Regions from separate parts of the Paenibacillus sp. CECT 9249 genome, predicted to be linked through region 1. Evidence: riboswitches for the same ligand, from Rfam matches in the RefSeq annotation. Region 1 holds a riboswitch; the other holds the start of a gene.
The links. Region 1 has a riboswitch for cobalamin ahead of metE (5-methyltetrahydropteroyltriglutamate--homocysteine S-methyltransferase). Riboswitches for the same ligand answer to the same signal wherever they lie in the genome.

Region 1 (11,467 bases):
CGTCTTCGCGGCCGGAGACAACTGCGCGGTTATGTACAATCCGACCGGGAATCATATGTACATTCCGCTTGCAACCAACGCGGTGCGGATGGGTACGCTTGCGGCTCATAATTTAATGAGGCCTGTCCTGCGCTATATGGGAACTCAGGGTACGTCGGGCATTAAAATTTACGAGCAAAACATCGCTTCGACAGGTTTGACCGAGCATGCGGCTATTGGCATTGGCATGAATGTGAAATCTGTCACAATAATGGATCACGATCGTCCGGAGTTTATGCCTACCTTCGAGCCTGTGACGCTGAAAGTCGTGTTCGAAGAGGAAACCCGGCGCATTGTGGGAGCGCAATTGATGTCGAAGGCGGATTTGACGCAATCGGTCAATACCCTTTCGGTTTGCATTCAAAACCGGATGACGATCGACGAGCTCGCTTTTGTCGATTTCTTCTTCCAACCGCATTTCAACAAGCCGTGGAACATTCTGAATACGGCGGGACTGCAAGCCATTTAAATAAGCCGCTGCCATAAAAAAACAAACGCCGCTTCCGCAGATTGGAATGCCGATCTAGCCGCAGCGGCGTTATTGTCATGCATTGTTACGATGACGACGAATATTCCAACCGCTGATTCAGCCATTGGATAATGTCGCCCGTCACCTCGTCGCGAATCGTTTCGTTCAGCAGTTCGTGCCGTGCGCCGGGATACAGCTTCGATTGAACTTCCGTCAATTGCAAATCCCGATACATCGCAAGCAACTGCATAATGCCTTTGCCGTGATGACCGACCGGATCGTCTTCGCCGGAAATGACGAAAATCGGCAAATCCCTGGGAATCCGGCTCATCCGATCCGGGAGATGAATTTCTTGCAAGAGCCTGAAAAAATCGTAATAAAAGCCGATCGTGCATACCATGCCGCATTCGGGGTCGGCGATATAACGGTCGACCTCCGCCTCGTCTCTGCTCAGCCAATCGAGCGGGGTTCGGCTCGGCTTGAATTTGCGGTTGAAGCTGCCGAAAGCCATTGAATCGATCCATCGGCTGCGATGCCGGTCGCCGCGGACCCGCGTCAGCAAGCCTGCGGCCCAAATGCCGAAGGAAAGCTCGATGCCCCGTTTCCCGTCGCTGCCGGATAGAATGATGCCGTCGATGCTGTCCGGATATGTATACATATATTTCTGTCCCAGAAAAGAGCCCATGCTATGAGTGAACAAGAAGAGAGGCAAACCCGGGTGCTCCCGGCGAATATGCTCGTTAAGCTGGGCCATATTTTTGACCATCCATTCGAATCCGTCCTTGCCGACGTAACCCAATTCGTCCGGATGGCCTGCCGTTTTGCCGTGTCCGCGATGGTCGTTGGCGTACACGATATATCCTTCTTGCGTCAAAGCCTGGGCAAAGCGCTTATAGCGGCAGGCTTTTTCCGTCATGCCATGCGCAATTTGCACGATGCCCTTCGGCGGCGTTCCGTTGTCGGGAAGCCAACGATACACGTGAATGTTAACCTGCTGCGGGTCTGTCATGATGAATTGTCCTTCTTGCATCGCATTCCCCTCCTTGCGCCATACCTGTTTTCTCCATTATATGACGAAGGCGAATCGATGGAAAGATGCGCGAAGCGACGCGGCTTCTATTGGGACAATACGTTTTTGATCTCGTCCAGCTTTTCTTTAGCATGCCGGTAGCCTGCCGTAATACATTGCTGCACTTTGCGGAAATCGAACGAACTGACCGGGCCGACCATCGGAAACAGCGTTAGATCGGCATACGAATGTTCTTGCTGCATTTGATATTGCAAATTCAAGTTGATCGCATAATTAAAGATCGATAAGGCGGAAGTTAGCGGGTTTTTCTGCTTGACGAACGGGGTAACCGGATCCACGGAGATGACCCGCTCGGCTCCCATTGCGCGCACGACTTGAACGGGACAGTTCATCGTAACGCCCCCGTCGACCAGTACGTAGTCTTTCCATCGCATCGGTTGAAAAAGAACGGGAATGGAAATGCTTGCGCGCACCGCTTCGGCGATGCTGATCTCCGATTCCGTCGTATATCCGTCAATCGGTTGTTTCGCGAAAATAATCGGCCGGCCGCTGCTCAGATCGGTTGCAATAATGCCGCAAGGAATTTTCATCTCGGACAAAAAAGAACTTTCCGTCAGTTCCGCCACTAAATCGAATAATCTTTTACCCTTCAGCCATCCGTCGAGATAAGGCCGGTACAGCACAAGCTTCAGAAAAATCGATCTCCAATCAATGTCCAAATAACGCCTGTTCAACCGCGGGACAACTGCGAGCAGCTTATCGGTCGCCATTCCGTACGCATATAAGGCGGCTACAATGGAGCCGGAACTCGTCCCCGCGACATGAGTTATCTTGATGTCCGCTTCTTCCAAAGCTTGAATGACTCCGAGCGCGGTTGTTCCGGGTACGCCTCCGCCTGCCAAAGCCAATCCGGTTCGCATGGAATCACCTCCGAGGATGGGTTCGTTTGCCGCAATCGGGCGTAATCGCCCGGATGATGTTATTTTTATAAACGGATTATGTTTTTATCCTCGTTGCGTTATGGTAATTCATGAGCGGTAACGGCAACTATAGCGGGATAGAAGACAGCATTTTGCCAAGCGGACCTTCTTCGTTTACGATCGGCTCAATGGAATACACCGAAATCGGAAAATACGGAAAACCGTATACATAAGGCAACAATTCATACAATTGAAAATAAATGACCAGCGATTTATCGGCGATATAGAAATCTTGATCGGGCCGAATGGAGGTGAAAGGTTCCAGCGTCGGCAATTTGCGTGCTTGAATCTGCACGGCCACGATGTCGGAGAGAATCTTGACGTAATCGGCTCCCGGTTTAAATAAATCCTGCAAGCGATAGAGCCGACCTGTATTCGTGTCGAAGGTCAGGGACCGATTAATCGTGTTTCCGTGAGCTCCTCCGGAATAGGCATAGTTATACAGGGATAAGCTTAGAACGCCTCGCTCATTCGTCTTGATTTCATACGTGCCGGTTATTTCGGTCAACGGATTTTGCGGATATCCTTGCTGCCGATTCAATTCATGCACCGTTCTCGCGATTTCCGCATTTATCTTTTGTTGCGCGGCCGGATTGCGCAAGCCGGAGACGGCCGGATACAGAACGTCCAGTTTTGGCCTTTTCAACCGGTATGTGACGATCGTCGCCGGCAATGTTTGATTTTCGTTCATCGGATCACCGCCCACTGGTTTTGTTGCTTTAGCCTATTCAAACGAATGTCGGTTGTTGCCTTGTACCGAAGTGGGGAATTTTTAGCGATTGACAGTTTTTCGCGTTGTATACTATGATAAAGAAAGTGTAAATGGATATCGTTGTTGTACATCAAACTCCATTCCCGTTAACGGGAAGGAGTGGCGGAACTTTACAAAGCCGAATTAACGTATTGCTTTGGTTTCATTCGCCCCTTGTCTTCGGACAAGGGGTTTTTCATATGTTAGGGGGTCTTTAGAGATGAAAATGTTGAAGTACTCATTGCTTGTTTTCTTGGGCGCCTGCAGTTACGGAACGCTCTCGACGATAATGAAGGTAGGATTCGCCGACGGATTTACCGTGAACGAATTGCTTGGAGGCCAATTTTTCTTCGGCTTATTGATGCTGTTGATTCTCGTTCTGCTGTTTTCCCGGCGCAAAGTGAAGGCGCGCCAAGCGTTGCTGTTAATGGCGACAGGGTTAAGCCTCAGCACGACATCGGTATTTTACGGCGTGGCGGTGGAAGAGCTTCCGGCATCGATCGCGGTCGTGTTGCTGTTTCAATTTACGTGGATCGGCATCATCCTGGAGGCGATCGCCGATCGCAAGTTCCCGGGGATGACGAAACTGCTGTCCGTTGCCGTGCTGCTGGCGGGTACCGTATTCGCCAGCGGAATTCTCGAACCGGGCGGCGGAACGTTAACCGCCAAGGGTACCGTATTCGGCTTGCTGGCCGCCGTTTCCTTCGCCTTTTATATTTTTGCAAGCGGCAGAGTCGGCACGGATGTGCCTGTTTTGTCCAAAAGCCTGTTCATGGTGTCAGGAGCGATCGTCATGATTATAATCGTATTCTCGCCATCGTTCCTAACGAACGGCGCGATCGCGAACGGCTTATGGAAATACGCCATTCCGCTCGCACTGCTGGGCATTATTATCCCGGTCATCTTCTTCGCGATCGGTGTGCCCAAAGTCGGCTCAGGCCTAGGCACGATTCTCGGCGCGGCAGAGCTTCCGGCGGCAGCCGTTGCCGCTTCGCTCGTATTGAGAGAGGAAGTTACCGCCCTGCGCTGGATCGGAATCGCGATCATTATCGTGGGCATCGCACTGCCGCAATATTATGCTTTACGCAAGCCGAAGCGGCCGAAACCGTCCGCTCCGCAGATGACTCAGGCGGGATGATGAGCCAAAAAATAACGGATTTCGAAGGTTTTTTCGATCCGTTATTTTTTCGCCCTTTGTGGAAATCCCCCTTACTCAGAAACGGCTTGCTCTGTGGCAATCCCCTTCACTCAGAGCGATTTACCTTTTGTCAAAATCCCTATCGCTCAGAACGATTTACCTTCTGTCAAAATCCCCCTCGCTCAGAACGGAAGGCTGCCTTTTGTTATGAAGATGATAAAGAAACAATCGTCATCTAGGTCGACGTGCCCGGGACAAGCGGAGGGGAGGATTTGACCGCTCAGACATGTTTGCGAACCGGCTCTCTGAACGAAGGGGATATCGACAAAAGGAAAAAAATCAATCATACGAAAGGGCCAGGTCGTTGAATCTCCCATGGTAACGATAGGAACAAGAGTTACGGCCCAGCACCATCATTCAACCGTTCCACTCCCAACTTCGCGGACACAGGAGACGCTAATTGTGACAAACAGCCCTATTTGGGACAGTTTGCTGACATGCAATCCTTTATTTGCAGCAAAAGCGTAAAAATAAGCCCTCCGGCGAAGGAATAACGGAGCCAATGTCCGCCTAAACAGCGAATATGCAATTTTGACGCCAAATAAGGGCCGTACGGTTCGCATAGCAATGTCTCGATGAAACGCTAGCGCCTCAAAATGAGTTAACACCGCAAGAGGCATCGTTTTTTAGCGAAACCCGCCATTGTTCTACCTGCTGCCTATACCCGTAAAGAGCAAGTGCAACAAAACCCAGCTACAGCTTGACGATCGTCCGGCCCCGGACCTTCCCTTGCAAGATATCGTTCAGTATAGCCGGCAATTCGTCCAACGACGTTTCCCGGCCGATATCGGACAGCAGATGATCCGGCTTCAACTCGCCAGCCATGCGCTCCCATAGGTTCAACCGCTTCTCCATCGGACAATAGACGGAGTCGATGCCGAGCAAATTCACGCCGCGCAGAATAAACGGAAAGACGGTTGCGTTCCATTCGGTTCCGCCCGTTAGCCCGCTAACGGCGACCGACCCGCCGTACTTAACCGTACTGAGTATATAAGCAAGGCCTCGTCCCCCGACCGGATCGACCGCCCCGGCCCATCGCTGCGCGTCCAACGCGCGGATCTTCTCGGGGACAAGATCGCTGCGGTCTATAATTTCTTGCGCGCCCAGCTTGCGCAAATATTGATGTTCGGACGCCTTGCCCGTGCTGGCGGCGACCTCGTAACCCGATTTGGCGAGCATCGCCACCGCCATGCTCCCGACGCCTCCCGTCGCGCCGGTAACTAATACCGGACCTCCGTCGGGCGTCAGGCCGTTCTCCTCCAGCCGCTGAATGGACAGCGCCGCGGTAAAGCCGGCCGTTCCGTACGCCATCGCTTCTTTCATGCTTAGCCCTTGCGGAAGGGGCACGATCCAATCCGCGGGAACCCGCGCCACTTCGCTGAAACCTCCGTCATGCGACACGCCAAGGCCGTACCCGGTTGCGAGCACTTCGTCCCCGGCAGCATAGCGCGGATCGCTCGAATGCAACACGGTTCCGGCCAGATCGATGCCGGGTACGAGCGGATAATGCTTGGCGACATTGCCTCGCGGGCTGGCGGCGAGCCCGTCTTTGTAGTTGACGCTCGAATAGGCAACCCGTATCGTTACTTCGCCTTGCGGCAAATCATTCACCGACCGCTCCGCGACTGCCGCATGTAAGCCGTCCTCCGCTTGATGCACGACGAACGCGCGAAATTGATTCATCATTTATCATCCTTTCCAAGTGGGATAGGGCGGGATCAACCCGCCGACCGATTCGTTTGCAACTTAATGCTATTATAGACCGAATCTTGCCGTTTCCCAAATGATTTCATTCACAGTGAAAAGCTAACGGAACCAGCGGCCCTTATTTCATGGAAATGGGCGGCTTGCAAAATGTAACGGAACTCATGGACCTTATTTTGCGCCACGGACCTCTTTTTCGCCCGATTTTAGTGGAATAAGCGCACTGGCTTCCGTTAGAAATGAAAATGCGTTAAAAAACATAAAATAACGTCCGCAGCATCCGTTACAATTCGGAAGGCCGCATGTGGCCGACCGACCGTCGACATGCAGCCAAACACCGCGCGCCGGGAGCTGCGCGCGGTGCGAAGGTCCCCCGAAAGGCAAGAACGCCGCAACACTCCTAAAGCATACGAATTGCTCTTGACACATCCTATATATTGATATATAGTCGTCATACACAACAATATATTGTGGGGATAGGTGCCTTGAAGCGCGATTTCAAGGCTTAAAAGGGAAGTTCGGTGCAATGCCGACGCGGTCCCGCCACTGTAACAGAGGAGTCATTGCCAGGAAGCCACTGGATTCGTCCGGGAAGGCAGCAATGACGATGAGACTGGAGCCAGGAGACCTGCCTGTTCTGACAGCACTGTTTTGTACCTACGGGAGATAGGGAGGTGTTAACGACGTCAGTTGCGCAAACTGGGGTGTTTTTGCCTATGTTCATTTCCATTGGTAAAAACACCCTTTTTTATTTGGGATTGGAAAACAAGGAGACGGAGGAAAGATGAACATGACGGAATCGGTAAAAAACGTAAGAAACAGCAATCTCGGCTATCCGCGAATCGGGGCGAACAGGGAATGGAAAAAGGCGCTGGAGCGGTTTTGGTCGAATCAAATCGACGAAGATCAACTGACGCAAGAATTAAAGACGATCCGGCTCGCGCATTTGGCCAAACAGAAAGAGAAGGGGATCGAACTGATTCCGGTCGGAGACTTTACACTTTACGACCACATGCTCGATACGGCCGCGATGTTCGGACTCGTTCCCGAACGGTTTGAATACGAAGGGGGAGAAGTGTCGTTTGCGACTTATTTCGCCATGGCTAGAGGCAGCAAACAGGCGCCAGCTTGCGAAATGACCAAATGGTTCAATACGAACTACCATTACATTGTGCCTGAAATCGGCGAAGACGATCCGGTCTTGACGGTGAACCGCCCGCTTCAGGCTTATCTGGAGGCGAAGCGTGAGCTGCAAATCGAAGGGAAGCCGGTCTTGATCGGTCCCTATACGTTTGTGAAGCTTTCCAAAGGGTATGCGGCATCCGACTTCGAAAGCGTTCTGAACCGGTTCATCCCCGTATATGCCGTGTTGCTGCAGCAATTGGAGCAGGCGGGAGCGCAATGGGTGCAGATCGACGAGCCTTCTTTGGCGACTTCGGTATCCCGCGCGGAGATGAAGCTTGTTGCCGGCCTGTACGAACGGCTTGCGCAAGCAGCGCCAGGCTTGAACGTCATGCTGCAGACGTATTTCGACGCGGTTGACTTGTACAGCGAGTTGATCCGTTTGCCGGTTTGCGGCATCGGGCTCGATTTCGTGCATGGCGGGGAGGAGAATCTGAAGTCCTTGCAAGAATTCGGCTTCCCTGCGGATAAAGTGCTCGGCGCCGGAGTAATCAACGGCAGAAATATATGGCGATCGGATCTGCAAGACAAATTGGCGTTGCTGCAGACGATTGCCGCCATCGTTCCTTATGGCAGGCTCATTGTCCAACCTTCTTGCAGCTTGCTGCACGTTCCGGTCAGCGTTCGGCAGGAGGAGCGGTTGGATGAGACGTTGCGGGATGCGTTGGCTTTTGCGGACGAGAAGCTGGACGAATTGTCCGTGTTGAAGCAAGCCGTCAACGAAGGCGCCGAAAGCGTAACGGCCGCGTTGCAGAGCAGCCGGGCTGCGCTCGATCGCTTGGCTCAATCGCCTTGGCGCAAGGAGCGCCAAGACCTCACCGCTCGGCTCGCCGAGCAGCCAAGCAGCCGGCACTTGCCGTTCCACGAGCGCGAAGCGATTCAACGGGACAAATGGCAGCTTCCGCCATTGCCGACGACGACGATCGGAAGTTTCCCGCAGACGAAGGAAATTCGCCGGGCGCGGCAATTGTGGAGAAAGGGAGAATGGTCCGCCGAGCAATACGATCTTTTCATGAAAGAGCAAATTCGGGAGTGGATTCGCCTGCAGGAGGAGATCGGCCTGGACGTTCTCGTGCATGGGGAATTCGAGCGGACGGATATGGTCGAATTTTTCGGGGAGAAGCTTGCGGGATTCGCTTTTACGCAGAACGGATGGGTCCAATCTTACGGTTCCCGCTGCGTCAAGCCGCCTATTATATTCGGGGATGTGCGCTTCGTACGGCCGATGACGGTAGGCGAAACGCTGTTCGCCCAATCCTTGACGAACAAGCCGGTGAAAGGGATGCTGACCGGACCTGTGACGATATTGCAATGGTCTTTCGTCCGCGACGATATATCGAACCGCGAGGTCGCTTATCAGATCGCGCTCGCCTTGGGCAAGGAAATCAAGGCGCTCGAACAGGCGGGCATCGAGATGATCCAGGTGGACGAACCGGCGCTGCGCGAAGGATTGCCGCTTAAGAAAGAGCATTGGGACGAATACTTGACCTGGGCGGTGGAGTCGTTCCGGCTCGCAACCTCTAATGTGAAGGATACGACGCAAATTCATACGCATATGTGCTACTGCGAGTTCCACGACATTATCGACGCGATCAAAGCGCTCGACGCCGATGTCATCTCTATTGAAACGTCCCGCAGCCACGGCGAATTGGTCGCTTCCTTCGAGACGAATGTCTATGACAAAGGAATCGGTCTCGGGGTATACGACATCCATAGTCCGCGGGTTCCGGCGAAGGAAGAGATGGTGAGGATGATCGAGCGGGCGCTTCGGGTTCTTCCTGCCGGCCTGTTCTGGATTAACCCCGATTGCGGATTGAAGACGAGAGGGATCGAGGAAACGGTCGCTTCGTTGAAAGTGATGGTCGAAGCTACGGCCGAGATCAGATCCAGGCTGGAACAATACGCTTAACATTCCATATAAGAGAATGTCGGGGAGGGGCAACCAATGAGACCGGAAATCGTTCATTTTTTGCAACATGTTCATGACGAGAAATCGATGGCGTTTGTGCTGGGCAATATGAAGCGGGACGGATTGATGACCTTATTCGACTATTTAGCTTTAACGGAAGAAGAAACCGAAGCAAGATGGCATCATGCATACGACCGATTGTTGAACGGAAAATAAAGCTGCGAGTAAAGCGAAGGGACCCGCTTAGGCGAGTCCCTTCATTTTATTCTTGTCCCAGAAAAGCGTACAGTTCGCCTAGCGTCTTCACGTCTTGACGGCTGCGGACATCGTCCATCAACGCGAGCCATAACTTGGCCGTCATGAGCGAATCTTGCAGAGAGTGATGACGCCCGGCGTTGTCCAATCCGTAATAATGAAGCCAATCGTCCAACGTCGAGCCTTGGCGTTCGGGATACAGTTTGGAGGCAACGATCATCGTGTCGAGCACCCGATGCTGCGACATGACCCGGGACGTCTTCCATAGGGCGGCGTTAATAAAACGTTTGTCGTGGCCGCTGCCGTGCGCGATGAGCACCCGGTTTCGCACGAAATCGAGAAATTTGCCGAGCGCTTCGATCAGGCCGGGCGCTTGACTTGCCAACTCGTTCGTTATCGATGTCAATTGCTCGACATGCGGAGGAATGACTCGATTCGGATTCACCAAACTGTAAAATAGCTCGTTCTCGGCGCACCTATCGCCGTATAGCGCCACTGCACCGATCGAAATAATCTCGTCGCCTTGCTGCGGCGCAAAGCCCGTCGTCTCCAGATCGAAAACGACGGCCTGCAGTTCCGAAAGAGATACATGATCCATATTGTACCGCGCCTGGTCTTTCATAAGCGACCGGATATATGCAATCTGCTGCGCGCTTTCCAGATCGAAGATCGAGGCGAAGGCCGGGGTTAGCCCGCCTTTGCGGTACAGCTTCCATATTTCCGAGGCCGATCCCCACGTCCTCATGTCGATCCGGCTCCTTTTTCCCGACTTTTATACTCGGCAAGAACGCGCTGCTGCAGCCATTTCGCTTCATGCACGCATGTTCTGATGTGATGCCGCACTTCCTTGGACAGACGGTCGGCGGCGATAATGCCGCTCGATTGCCAGCAGCCTTCCGGCGTGTGCGCCTTTGACGTCATGTTTCTTAAATGCAGGCAAACGGCGAAGATTTCCCGGAGCTTCTCGGCCTCATGCCCGGCGAATACGCCGGCTTGATGCAATAGGCCGATTCGTTCCATCGTCGATGCGGCGGCCATTCCGTGCATCATGCTTAGAAAGCGGATGCCGTTAATAAACGGAATATAAATGGCGTATTTGATTTCGATTCCGCCCGCATTCTCGCCGTAAGGAACTTTGACGAGATTGCCGAACAGGCCGAGAACCGGCTGGTGCCGCATCGAATTGCGAAGCATGGCGGCGATAACCGGCTTATGATCTTTCAGCGTGTCGTGAAAACGCCGCATTGCCTTGCCGGCCAATTCCGTATGTCCCGCTATCGGGCGCATATCCGCGCAAATCAACAAGTAGCGCACATGTTCCCAAGCGGGATTCGCGAACCAAACCTGCCATTTATGAAGCAACTCCGATATCGGTAAGCTCCATTCCCGATTGCCGCAGACGACATGGCCGGGGCATGGCGGGTAACCGATCGATTGCAATGCAAACTGGATTTCCGTCCCTAACCTCCGGAAGTAGTCGGCGGCTTCCTCCTCCCGGCCCGGCTGCGGATCGTCGTACAGGATGCCGTTATCTTGATCGCTCGCATAGCATTGTTCCCCGCGTCCGCCGCTTCCGAACAGAACAAACGTATAAGCGCATGGAGCAATTCGTCCTTGAAGCTCCAACTCCGTCTCGGCGAGCCGAACCGCCCGGCTGATGAGACGATCTTGAATTTCGTTCCATTGCGCATGAAATGCATAACCTTCCGGCCCGTTGCGATTGACGCTTACCGTAAGCATGGCCGTTAGCGATTTTCTTAACTGGCTAAGCTGCTCAAGATCGGGAGCCGCATCGATAATTGGGTTAAGAAGTTGTAGCGGCGGCAATGGCATGACACCCCTCCTGCTACATGTTTTGCTGAGCATGTTTCATCTGTTCCGGGTATCCGTATTCGCCGTGCTCGCTCAAATCGAGGCCGACAATTTCTTGTTCCTCATGAACGCGAAGGC
Region 2 (11,467 bases), on a different contig from region 1:
CTTGATATCGACCCCTTGCAGCGCTTCGCGCACCGATTGCTCCTCATAGCGAGCTCCTTGCAGCCGCTCCTCGATATCCGCCACATCGCCTACGCCGAAGAAATCGCCGAATATTTTGGCAAGTTGGATTCGCCCGTCTTCCACATCCAGACGGATGTCGACGATCCCGATCGGAAAACGTTTGGAATTGCGAATATTGCATTTCGGCGATTCGCCGTAGTTCCAGTCCCAATTCCGGTACCGCTCGGCGGAAATTCGCTCGATTTGGCGCCAATCTTCTTCCGTCAGCTTATATTGCGGCACTTGATCGGGGTCCATGCCGAAGATGGAACGGAGCAATTCGGCTCTAAATTGCTCGATCGTCATCGGCTTGCTCAAAAACTCCTTAATATTCGCTACCCGGCTGCGGATCGATTTGGTGCCTTTGGATTGAATTTTCTCCGGGTTGACGTTCAAGGCGGACACGACGCTTTCGATTTCCGAATCGAACAGCAGCGTTCCGTGGCTGAACATTCTGCCTCGGGTAGAGAATTGGGCATTGCCCGAAATTTTCCGTTCTCCAACCTGGATATCGTTGCGTCCGGTCAATTCCGCTTCGACGCCCAGCGAGCGCAGCGCCTCGATGACCGGCTCGGTAAACTTGCGGAAGTTATGAAAAGATTGGCCGTCGTCTTTCGTAATAAAGCTGAAATTCAGGTTGCCAAGGTCGTGATAGACCGCGCCGCCTCCCGACAAACGGCGTACGACGTGAATTCCTTGTTCCCGGACATACTCCGCATTGATCTCTTCGATCGTATTCTGATGCTTGCCGATGATGATCGAAGGCTCGTTAATATAAAACAGAAGGTAACTGTCATCCGCCGGCAAATGCTTGAGCGCATATTCTTCTATGGCCAAATTCACCCTCGGATCGGTAATGCCCTGATTATCGATAAATAGCATGGCTCACTCCTCCTGGACATTTTATTTATTCTCTCCTTACACATTGTAAATCAAATTGCCGGGTTAGACAAAGAATTTCGCCGTTGACGGGGGACAAGTGCCGCATTATAATACATAGATATACGATGTATAGTAAATCAAGGTAAAAGGTGCCTGCGCAAGGAGGAGGATTCGTTTGAAAATTAATAAGGAATTGCTGAAGGGAAGTACCGTCATGCTCATTTTATCGCTGCTGGAGCGGAAAGAAATGTACGGTTACGAAATGACGAAGGAGATCGAACGCCGATCGGGCGGGACGTTCGCATTGCGCGAAGGGACGTTGTATCCCATTCTACATACGCTGGAAAGCGGCAAATTGGTGGAGGCTTATTGGGATCGGCAGGATGGGCGCAAACGTAAATATTATCGCATTACGCCGGCCGGCAAACGACTATTGGAAGAGAAAAAGGCGGAGTGGACGCTGTTCCGCAATTCGCTGGACGGTGTGTTAGGGGAGGGAGGAGCATGAGCGTAGCGCCGCATCAAGGCAAAATTAGCGCATATATCGATGAAGTGTTGAAACATGTGAAAGCGAAGGATGTGCATGATTCGATCCGGGAAGAATTGGAGAATCATATCGCCGAACGGATGGAAGAGGCGATTGCCGCGGGGATGCCGGAGGAGGAAGCCGCGGCGGAAGCGATTCGTCATATGGGCGACGCGCATGCCGTTGGACGCCAGTTCCATTCGGCGCATAAGCCGCGCGTCGACTGGGGGTTTATCGGTTTTTTTGCGGTTTGGCTTATCGTCGGTGTACTGGCGATGGCTTCGGTTCAGGCAGGGGACGGCAAGCTTGATTATGTCAACCGTCATTTGATTTTTCTAGGCCTAGGTTTGATTGCGTTCGCGGCATTCTTTTTTATGGATTATCGCAAGCTGCAAAAGATCGCAGTGCCGTTGTACGCGGGCTCGCTGCTGCTTATGTTATTGGCGATGCGGTTCGACACGACTATGAACGGCGAAAGAGGCTGGCTTGCCGTCGGCGGAATCGGCGTCAACATCTATAGTTTTGTCCCGTATTTGCTGCTATTGGCCATCGCCGGGATCGTAACGCAGCGCGCGGATAAAGGCTGGAAAGCGTGGGGGCTCGCGGCGGTCCTGTTCGGAATCCCGTTCCTGTGGCTGATGGGCGTTCCAAGCTTGTTGTATGCGCTCCTGTTCGCCCTAGGTTTTTTCGTATTGTGGTGGCTGCACGCGCGCAATTGGAAACATAACTTGGCTATGCTCGCTTTCGCTGCGATTCCCGTCTTCCTGCTTTATCATTTCTTTCCCGCAAGAGCGAGCTTCATGTTCCGGTTGCCTGCTTTCGTAAGCGCGGCCGCCGATCCGGAAGGGGCAGGCTATACGACGCTCCAATCGCTCAAGGCGATCGGCGAGGCAGGATGGTGGGGGCTGGGGCTTGGCGCGCCGAATCCGCTCATTCCAAGCATCCAGTATGAAATGGTGTTTACCTATTTCATTTACAGCTTCGGTTGGCTGGCGGGAGCGGCGGCCATCGTGCTGATGGTCTTTCTCGTCCGGCGCCTGCTCGGCATGACGCTGCGCATCCGGGACGCGTTCGGCTCCGTTGTCGGCGGCGTTATCTGTTTCGTGTTTGCGGTGCAATTTGCCTGGCATGTGCTGATGTCTTTCGGCGTGCTCCCGATAGTGGGCATCGGCCTCCCGTTTATAAGCGCCGGCGGCGGGCAGCAATTGATATGGATGGGGATGATGGGACTCTTGCTCGGCATTTACCGGCGCAAAGATATGATTCCGGCGAAGGAAGCGGTATAGGGGAACGGACGTTTCGGATGTAGCGGCGCGCTGTACGTTATGTGTGCGGGTCGGGTTCTCCGTGCGCTGTACGTTAGGCTCTCCGTTGCACTATACGCCGGGCCTTCGGTTAAGCGGTCGTTGGGCTGCCCGTTATGTGTGCTGGGTGGCCCCGTCAAGTTTGTGCCCGATGAAGGCGTTCCGGTGCGATTAGCGGTAAAAGCTACATCTATTTCGTGCCGTTTGAGCAGGGGAAGCGCATTAACGGTAAATTGCGGAGGCAATTCCAACCGTTCGCGCGATATTGATCGACTACGGATCAATTAACGGTATGTTTTCCATCTATTTGAGAATATCGAGGAAAAAGGATCATATTAGCGCCGTTTTTTCCATCTAATTGTCAGACGCTCGACTGCTGTCGGGTGCAAATAACATGCGTCCCGATATTGCATGTCACTTGCGGCGCACCAGCGACTTTTCGCCGCCGGGAATCGACCCGGCGGTTTTCGCTTGCCCGCAATGAGATATAGCCGGACTGCGCGCGGCCCGGCGGCGGGGAGTTGACGGAAACGGGCGATCGAGAACATAATGGTACCATTATAAAAAATGGGGGAGACATGATAAATGATCGAACGATTCGGGCATGGGGGCGACTTGGATACGGCGGCGGCGGAATTCGGCGTTGCGCCGGACAGCATACTCGATTTCAGCGCAAACATTAATCCGCTCGGCCCGCCGGAGGGTCTAATGGAACGGTTGCGGCAGGAATTGCATTCGGTAATCCATTATCCGGATCCCGATCATCGTGAGTTGCGCAAACTGCTCGCGCAGCGGACAGAATTGGAGCCTTCCTCCATCTGCATCGGGAACGGCGCGGCGGAGTGCATGGCGCTGGCGGTGCTCGGGCTTGCGCCGCGCAATGTCGGCATCGTCACCCCGTGCTTTTCGGAATATATGCAGTTGGCACGCCAATTCGGCGCGAACGTCGTCGCGGCGCAAGGCGGCGAGGAGAACGGATTTCGCGCCGGTACGGCCGAATTATGCAATTTGCTCGAACGGACGGATCTGGTTTTTATCGGGCAGCCGAACAACCCGACAGGGCTGCAATACGATATGTCAACGTTGGAGACGGTATTGGAACGGGCGGAGGAAACGGACACTTATATCGTGCTGGACGAAGCGTTTATCGATTTCATTCCGCCGGAACGGCAAGCGACGATGCTTCCTAGACTGCCGAAATACCCTCATTTGATCGTAATCCGGTCGCTGACCAAATTTTACGCGATTCCCGGACTGCGGCTCGGATTCGCCGCCGCGCATCCGGAAACGATCGGGCGTATGAAGCGCAAGCAGGTCACATGGAGCGTGAACCGGCTGGCGCTTGCGGCTGGCGAATGTTGCCTGGCGGCAGGAGAAACGTATGAGCGGATGACGAGGGAACGCACGGCGGAGGAGCGCGCGTTTCTGATCGAAACGCTGGAGCGGGATTTCGGCTGCCGAACTTGGCCGAGCGAAGCCAATTTCATTCTTGTGCGGCTGCCGGCGCCGTGGACGGCGGAGCGGATGCAAGCCGAGCTCGGACGAATCGGCGTGCTGATTCGCAATTGCTCGATGTACGAAGGATTGACCGCTGCCGATATCCGCATTGCGGTGAAAGACCGGAAGGCGAACGAACGCTTGATCGAAGCGATGAAAGAAGTATGGCCGGGAGGGATGAGACAATGAGCCAACCGTTTCGCAACTTGTCCAAGGAGAACGATGCGTACCTATCCCGCGTCTGGCCCGGGCTCGAGTTCCGGCATTGCCGAAACGGGAGCGAGCCTCTCGGCTTGGGGCATATCGTCATGAACGCCCCATGCGGGCTGGAGACGCTGAGCGGCGCGCCGTACGGCGGCGGATTCGGCCGAGCTGACCGCATCATAAACGCCTTCGTGCCGAAGACGTTCGACTGCGCCGATCCGGTCGCTCATATCGACGGCTTGATCGGCGCATGGGGATATGCGCCGGAGCGGACGATCGGCCTGCTGACGGCGGCCAACATCGCCCTTGCCTCGATTGCCGAGGCGGAGGGCGATCAGGCGGCGATCGTCTGCTGCACGACCGCCGGCACATCCAACGGGGCGCGCGCAGGCAAGGAACGCCCGGTATTCAGCGCTTACGCAGCGGGTACGATCAATACGATCGTCGCCATTGACGGCAGGTTGACGCAAGCGGCGATGGCCGGCGCGCTCATTACGGCGACGGAGGCGAAGAGCGCGGCCTTCCAGGATCTTGGCATCGTCGACGCGCATACCGGGGAGATCGCGACAGGCACGACGACGGATACGGTAGCGATCGCCGCCAGCCAAAGCGAGCGCTTCGCCGGCGTTCACCGCTATGCGGGCAGCGCGACGACGCTCGGCAATTTGCTCGGGCGCCTCGTCTACGAAACCGTCTATGAAGCGGTACGAACGCAAGGAGAATCGACGTAAATGGCGACTCAGGCAATATTGATGCTAGTAGCCTACATCGTCGACCGTATCGTGGGCGATCCAAGGCGGCTTCCCCATCCTGTCGTATGGATGGGCAAAGCGATCGTTGCGGTCGAGAGGGCGATTCGCCGTTTCGCCGGGACCGGCCGGCAGTTGAAGCTTGCAGGCATGCTGCTGCCGCTGCTGCTCGCGGGCGGTTCGTTCGCCATCGTCTGGCTCGTTCTCGCCTTGTTGGCGCGCATTCATCCTTGGCTGGCCTGGGGAGCGGAGGCATGGCTCATCTCCACGACGATCGCCGCCAAAGGGCTCAAGGACGCCGGGATGGAGGTATACCGGCACTTGGCCTCCGGCCGCTTGCCCGAAGCGCGCCGTTCGCTCGGCATGATCGTGGGCCGCGACACGGGGACGCTGGACGAGCCGGAGATCGTGCGGGGCACCGTGGAAACGGTCGCCGAGAACATCGTCGATGCGATCGTCTCCCCGCTGTTCTATGCCGCCATCGGGGGCGCGCCGCTGGCGATGGCCTATCGGGCCGTCAATACGCTCGACTCGATGGTCGGATATAAAAACGATAAATATTTGCATCTGGGCTGGGCCTCGGCCCGGCTTGACGATATCGCGAACTGGATACCGGCCCGTCTCACGGCGGTACTGCTTACGCTGGCCGCCTTCTTGCGCCGTCTCGACGCCGCGCGCGCTTGGCGCACCGTCCGCCGCGACGCGAAGCTTCATCCGAGCCCGAACAGCGGATGGCCCGAGTCGGCGGTCGCGGGAGCGCTCGGGGTAAGGCTCGGAGGCTTGAACATGTACAAAGGCGTCGCTTCGTTTCGGGCCTACATGGGCGATCCGGTTCATCCGCTTCGGGCGGATCATATTCGCAAGGCGGCGCGGCTCATGCTGGACGTTGCGACGTTGTTCGCCTTAGTATGCGCGGCGGCGTTGCTTGGCCTTGACCTGCTTCGGTAGAAGCGCGGCTCAAGGTGTGATATTTTTGCAAACAGGTTGTAAAGCCGGGGGTTTTCCCATATAATCAACACTGAGACGAATCGCTTGAAAGATAGAATTGAATACAATACCGATGGGTCCTTGCCGTTTCGTACGGAGCGAGATTGCAAGGTTAAAAGGGAAGCCGGTGCAAATCCGGCACGGTCCCGCCACTGTAAACCGGGGATTTTCTCACAACGGCCACTGTCCTTATTCGGATGGGAAGGCGAGAAAATCGTAACCCGCAAGTCAGGAGACCTGCCTATGGGTGCGACTTACAAATCCTTCGAGGAAAGGATTGCGCTAATTTGGAGCATCACGCTAATGTTGCTTTCGAATTCGACGTACCTCGATCCCAGGATCGGGGTTTTCTTGTTGATGCCGTCGGTATGTCCGTAATGGGTATTCGCGTCAAGCATTCTTCGGAATCGTTACTAGGTGGAGGAGAGGAACGAAATGACAAACAGCTTCAAACGAATCGCAGCCTGGATGCTGGCGTTCACGCTCGCATTCGCGCTTAGCGCATGCGGTTCGAACGGTCCGCAAGCGGCGGCGGATGAAACGAATGCCGGGCTCGAACAAGGACAGGCCCAAGGGCAAGAACAGACGGACGGCAAGACGGAGTCCGGCCAGGCGGATTTAAAAACGCAATATCCGCTGACGGTCAAGGATGCGACCGGGCATGAATTTACTTTCGACAAGGCGCCGGAAAAAATCGTTTCCGTATCGCCTGCCGAAACGGAGTCGTTATTCGCATTAGGGCTTGACGAGCAAATCGTCGGCGTCTCCGATTACGACGACTACCCGGAGGCGGCGCTGTCCAAACCGAAAATGGGCGGCATTACGAAACCGAACGAAGAGTCGCTGATCGCCGCGCAAGCGGATATCGTGTTTACCGGGATCTCGATGAAAGCCGATACGGTGGAAAAATTGCGCAGCCTCGGCATTAACATTTTCAAAGTCGAGCCGAAAACGTTGGACGATGTCATCGCCAATATCGAATTGTACGGGCAGATCACGGACCGGCAGGAACAGGCGAAACAAGTGACCGACCGGATGAAGGCGGATCGCGACCGGGTCGTCGAAGCGGTGAAGGACTTGAAGCCGGAGGAGAAGAAGAAGGTGTATGTCGAGTTTTCTCCGGGCTATACCGTCGGTAAGGGCGAATTTATGGACGAACTCATCACGATTTCCGGCGGCGTGAACGTCGCTTCCGATATTACAGGCTGGAGCAAAATTAGCGAGGAAAATATTATTCAGGCCGATCCGGACGTCATCCTGTACGCGAAGGAATTGGTCGATTTCGATACGAAGAAACCGCTGGAAGAGATCATTCGCGGACGCAGCGGCTGGGATAAAATAACAGCGATCAAAGAAAACCGCGTCGTCGGTTTGGACGACAATACGCTCAGCAGACCGGGACCGCGGCTAACGGAAGGGTTGCTTGAAATGGCGAAAGGCATCTATCCCGATTTGGTGAAATAAATGAAAACGAAACTGCTAGTGTGGGGAGGAGCCGGAGGTTTGCTCCTCCTTTTGTCCATTGTGGTCTGTATGGCGATCGGTTCGGTGCAAGTGCCGGTGCGGGATATTACGGCGATTGTGCTTCATCGGATTCCATGGGTCGGGGATTCGATTCCGCAGACGTGGACCGATTCCGCGGAACAGATCATGGTGAAGGTCCGGTTGCCGCGCATCGTCCTCGGCATGCTGGTCGGCGCATCGCTGTCGCTGGCCGGTGCGGCGTTTCAAGGGGTGCTGCGGAATCCGCTCGCCGATCCTTTTACGCTCGGCGTATCGTCCGGCGCTTCGGTCGGGGCGGCTTTCTTAATTTATTTCGGGATGCAGTATTCGTTTGCCGGGCAATGGACGATTCCTCTCGTCGCTTTTACGACCGGCTCGATCACGTTGTGGATCGTACTGCGTATGGCGCAGCGGGAAGGCAAAATTCCAACCGAAACGTTAATTTTATCCGGCGTTGTAATGCAAGCGTTTCTGGGTGCGGTCGTTTCCTTTCTCGTGGCGATGTCCAAGCAGACGGTGAACGATATTTTGTTCTGGACGATGGGCAGCTTGGCGCTGCGCGGTTGGCCGTATGTCGCCGTGTTGACTCCGTATTTGTTGATCGGCTGGATCGTGCTGATCCGGTACATGAGGCCGCTGAACATTTTGGCGCTAGGGGAGCGGCAGGCCGCCCACCTTGGATTGCATGTCGAGCGGACGAAGACGATCGTGCTGCTGACCGCTACGCTCATGACGGCGGCGGCGGTATCGGTAGCGGGAGTCATCGGCTTTGTCGGGCTGGTCGTCCCGCATATGGTCAGGCTCCTTGTCGGTCCGGACTACCGGCTGATCGTGCCGTTGTCCGCCGTCGGCGGCGGCATCTTCATGGTATGGGCGGATACCGCGGCCAGATCGGTGCTGGCGCCGACGGAAATTCCGCTCGGCGTCGTAACCGCCTTCGTCGGGGCGCCGTTCTTCGCTTATTTGCTGCATCGGAACAAAAAATTGCGGAGGAGCTGAAGCGTTGTGATTCGTGTGGAAAACGTGGCGAAACGGTACGGCGAGACGACGGTGCTGCGCGACATCTGTTTTTCTGCGGCGCGCGGCGAGTGGCTCGGCATTATCGGACCGAACGGCAGCGGCAAATCGACGCTGCTGCACTTGCTGTCGGGGGTGGAGGCGGCGACCTCGGGCACGATTGAAGTGATGGGAAAAGACGTGGCCTCCTATTCCCGCAAGGAGCTGTCCCGCATCCTTGCTGTCCTGCAGCAGGACGCGCTGCCGCCGATCGGGTATACGGTGCGCGAAGTGATGGAAATGGGCCGGTTTCCGTTTCAGAATTGGCTCGGCCAAGATTCGCGCGATGCGGAACCGTTATTGTCCGCGATCACGCAGCGATTGAATTTGGACGGAATCGTGCACCGCACGCTGGATGAGTTAAGCGGGGGCCAGCGGCAGCGGGCGGCGCTCGGCAAAGTGATGGCGCAAGAGCCCGAAGTGTTGCTGCTGGACGAACCGACAACGTATTTGGACATTCATTATCAAATCCAATTTATGGACTATGTTCGCTCATGGCAGCGGGAATGCGGGTTGACGGTCATCGCCGTGCTGCATGATCTCAATTTGGCGGCGCAATATTGCGACAGGCTGCTTCTGCTGCATGAAGGGAAACTTCTTGCCGACGGCGCGCCGGATGAAATTATTCGTAAAGAACGAATTAGGCAAGTATTCGGGGTCGATCCGATCGTGATCTCCCATCCGCTCAATCGTGCGCCCCAAATTTTGCTGCAGCCCGAAGACGGGCAACAAGAGAGAACATTTGGAGGAGGTCGGGATGATGTTACATCGATTCACTGAGCTGTGCGCCGGCATCGAGCCGTTGGACGGCGAAGCGGAGGAGCAGGCGCGGAACCATTTGGATCAGTTGACGAAACCGCCGGGAAGCTTGGGCAAATTGGAGGCGATCGCCGCACAGCTTGCCGGCATGACCGGAGAAGCGAAACCCGAGTTTGGGAAAAAAGCCGTCATCGTGATGGCGGGGGATCACGGCGTATGCGAGGAAGGCGTGAGCGCATTTCCCGCCGCGGTTACGCCGCAAATGGTTATGAACTTTATGGCGGGCGGAGCCGCGGTAAACGTGCTCGCCCGGCAGGCGGGGGCGGAAGTCGTGTGCGTCGATATCGGCGTGAACGGCGATTTGGAGCATCCGCAGCTAGTGTCGCGCAAAGTCCGCAAAGGGACGGCGAATATGGCGAAAGGGCCGGCGATGAGCCGGGAGGAGGCGCTGCAAGCGATACTGGTCGGCGCGGATATCGTCGAACAATATGTGAACGACGGATACCGGATGTTCGCGACGGGCGAGATGGGCATCGGCAATACGACGGCCAGCGCCGCCATATTGTCCGTATTGTCAGGCATGGCGCCGGATAGAACCGTCGGGCGCGGCACCGGCATCGACGACGCGAAGATGGCGCATAAGCGCGAAGTCGTAAGCAAAGCCATTGCCGTAAACCGGCCGAACGCCGCGGATGCGCTCGATGTGCTGGCGAAGGTAGGCGGCCTGGAAATCGCCGGCTTGGTCGGCGTCATTCTCGGCGCCGCAAAGCATCGTTGCCCGGTCGTCATCGACGGTTTTATTTCCTCCGCGGCCGCATTGGTCGCGGCGCGGCTGGCCCCGCTGTCTGCCGGCTATATGATCGGCTCGCATCTGTCCCAAGAGCAAGGTCACGAAGCGTTGTTGGACGAGCTAGGGCTGACGCCGCTGCTGCAACTGGATATGCGGCTCGGGGAAGGGACGGGAGCCGTACTTGCATTTACGCTCATCGACGCGGCCGTGAAAATCATGCGCGAGATGGCGACGTTTGCAAGCGCCGGCGTATCGTCCGGCGGCGAATCGCAATAAGGGGGAGTAGAGCATGCCAATTCTAGTGACGGGAGGGGCGCGCAGCGGCAAAAGCCGTTTTGCCGAACGGTTATGCATGACGCTGGCCCCTTCCGGCGTGTATGTTGCGACTTCGCAAATCTACGATGAGGAAATGCGCGAACGGGTCCGGCTGCACCGTTTGCAGCGGGAGCGGGCAGAATACGCATGGGAGACGATTGAGGAACCGTATGGAGTGTCCGGCCTATTGGAGCAATGGTCCAAGCGGATCGATGCGGGCATCCCGCCGGCGGCAGCGGCGGAAAGTTCCGAAGCGCGCGTTGTGCTGGTCGATTGTTTGACGCTATGGCTCTCGAATTGGCTGCTGCGCGCGGATTCGGACGGGAATTGGAACGCGGCGGCCGACGCGGTTGGCGATCAAATCGACGCGCTCGTTGCCGCGGCGGCGGCGTACGCGGGACCGCTCGTCTTCGTAACGAACGAAGTGGGCGACGGAATCGTGCCGGAGTACCCGCTAGGCCGCGTATACCGCGATTTGGCGGGTTCGATGAACCAGAAGCTTGCCGCTCTGTGCGATCAAGTTTTCCTGGTGACGGCCGGCATTCCGATCGAGCTTAAGGGCAGGGCGTATCGATTATGAAACGGCAATGGGAGGCGTTAGCGGCGGCGTTTCAATTTTTGAGCCGGATTCCGTTCCCGGTGCGTGTGAATTATACGAAAGAAGTGTTTGTACGCAGCGTCGCGTTCTATCCGCTCGTCGGCGCGGCGCTGGGCGGGCTGTTGTACGCAGCCGGGTTCGCGGCAGGTTTCGCCGTTCCGCCCGCGCTCGCCGCGGCGCTGTCGCTCGCATTCGCGGTCATGTTGACCGGCGCGTTGCATTTGGACGGGCTCATGG

Region 2: linked by a shared signal. The riboswitch ahead of LQ229_RS19945 (ABC transporter substrate-binding protein) and the one ahead of metE (5-methyltetrahydropteroyltriglutamate--homocysteine S-methyltransferase) in region 1 are both predicted to bind cobalamin.

The regions. Positions count from the first base shown of each region.
Region 1 covers NZ_CAKKLI010000002.1:314,658-326,124, reverse strand. Annotated here, with positions in the region: gene LQ229_RS03355 (FAD-dependent oxidoreductase) at 1-508, shown strand, start outside; gene LQ229_RS03350 (alpha/beta hydrolase) at 594-1,538, opposite strand; gene LQ229_RS03345 (patatin-like phospholipase family protein) at 1,625-2,458, opposite strand; gene LQ229_RS03340 (DUF3298 and DUF4163 domain-containing protein) at 2,586-3,209, opposite strand; gene LQ229_RS03335 (DMT family transporter) at 3,490-4,407, shown strand; gene LQ229_RS03330 (acryloyl-CoA reductase) at 5,161-6,150, opposite strand; cobalamin riboswitch at 6,633-6,822, shown strand; gene metE (5-methyltetrahydropteroyltriglutamate--homocysteine S-methyltransferase) at 6,956-9,262, shown strand; gene LQ229_RS03320 (hypothetical protein) at 9,299-9,478, shown strand; gene LQ229_RS03315 (exonuclease domain-containing protein) at 9,525-10,262, opposite strand; gene LQ229_RS03310 (DUF294 nucleotidyltransferase-like domain-containing protein) at 10,259-11,350, opposite strand; gene LQ229_RS03305 (ammonium transporter) at 11,364-11,467, opposite strand, start outside.
Region 2 covers NZ_CAKKLI010000035.1:41,413-52,879, reverse strand. Annotated here, with positions in the region: gene LQ229_RS19975 (lipoate--protein ligase) at 1-942, opposite strand, end outside; gene LQ229_RS19970 (helix-turn-helix transcriptional regulator) at 1,118-1,450, shown strand; gene LQ229_RS19965 (FtsW/RodA/SpoVE family cell cycle protein) at 1,447-2,754, shown strand; gene cobD (threonine-phosphate decarboxylase CobD) at 3,358-4,458, shown strand; gene LQ229_RS19955 (adenosylcobinamide amidohydrolase) at 4,455-5,204, shown strand; gene cbiB (adenosylcobinamide-phosphate synthase CbiB) at 5,205-6,170, shown strand; cobalamin riboswitch at 6,268-6,469, shown strand; gene LQ229_RS19945 (ABC transporter substrate-binding protein) at 6,645-7,673, shown strand; gene LQ229_RS19940 (iron ABC transporter permease) at 7,674-8,711, shown strand; gene LQ229_RS19935 (ABC transporter ATP-binding protein) at 8,718-9,548, shown strand; gene cobT (nicotinate-nucleotide--dimethylbenzimidazole phosphoribosyltransferase) at 9,526-10,593, shown strand; gene cobU (bifunctional adenosylcobinamide kinase/adenosylcobinamide-phosphate guanylyltransferase) at 10,607-11,212, shown strand; gene cobS (adenosylcobinamide-GDP ribazoletransferase) at 11,209-11,467, shown strand, end outside.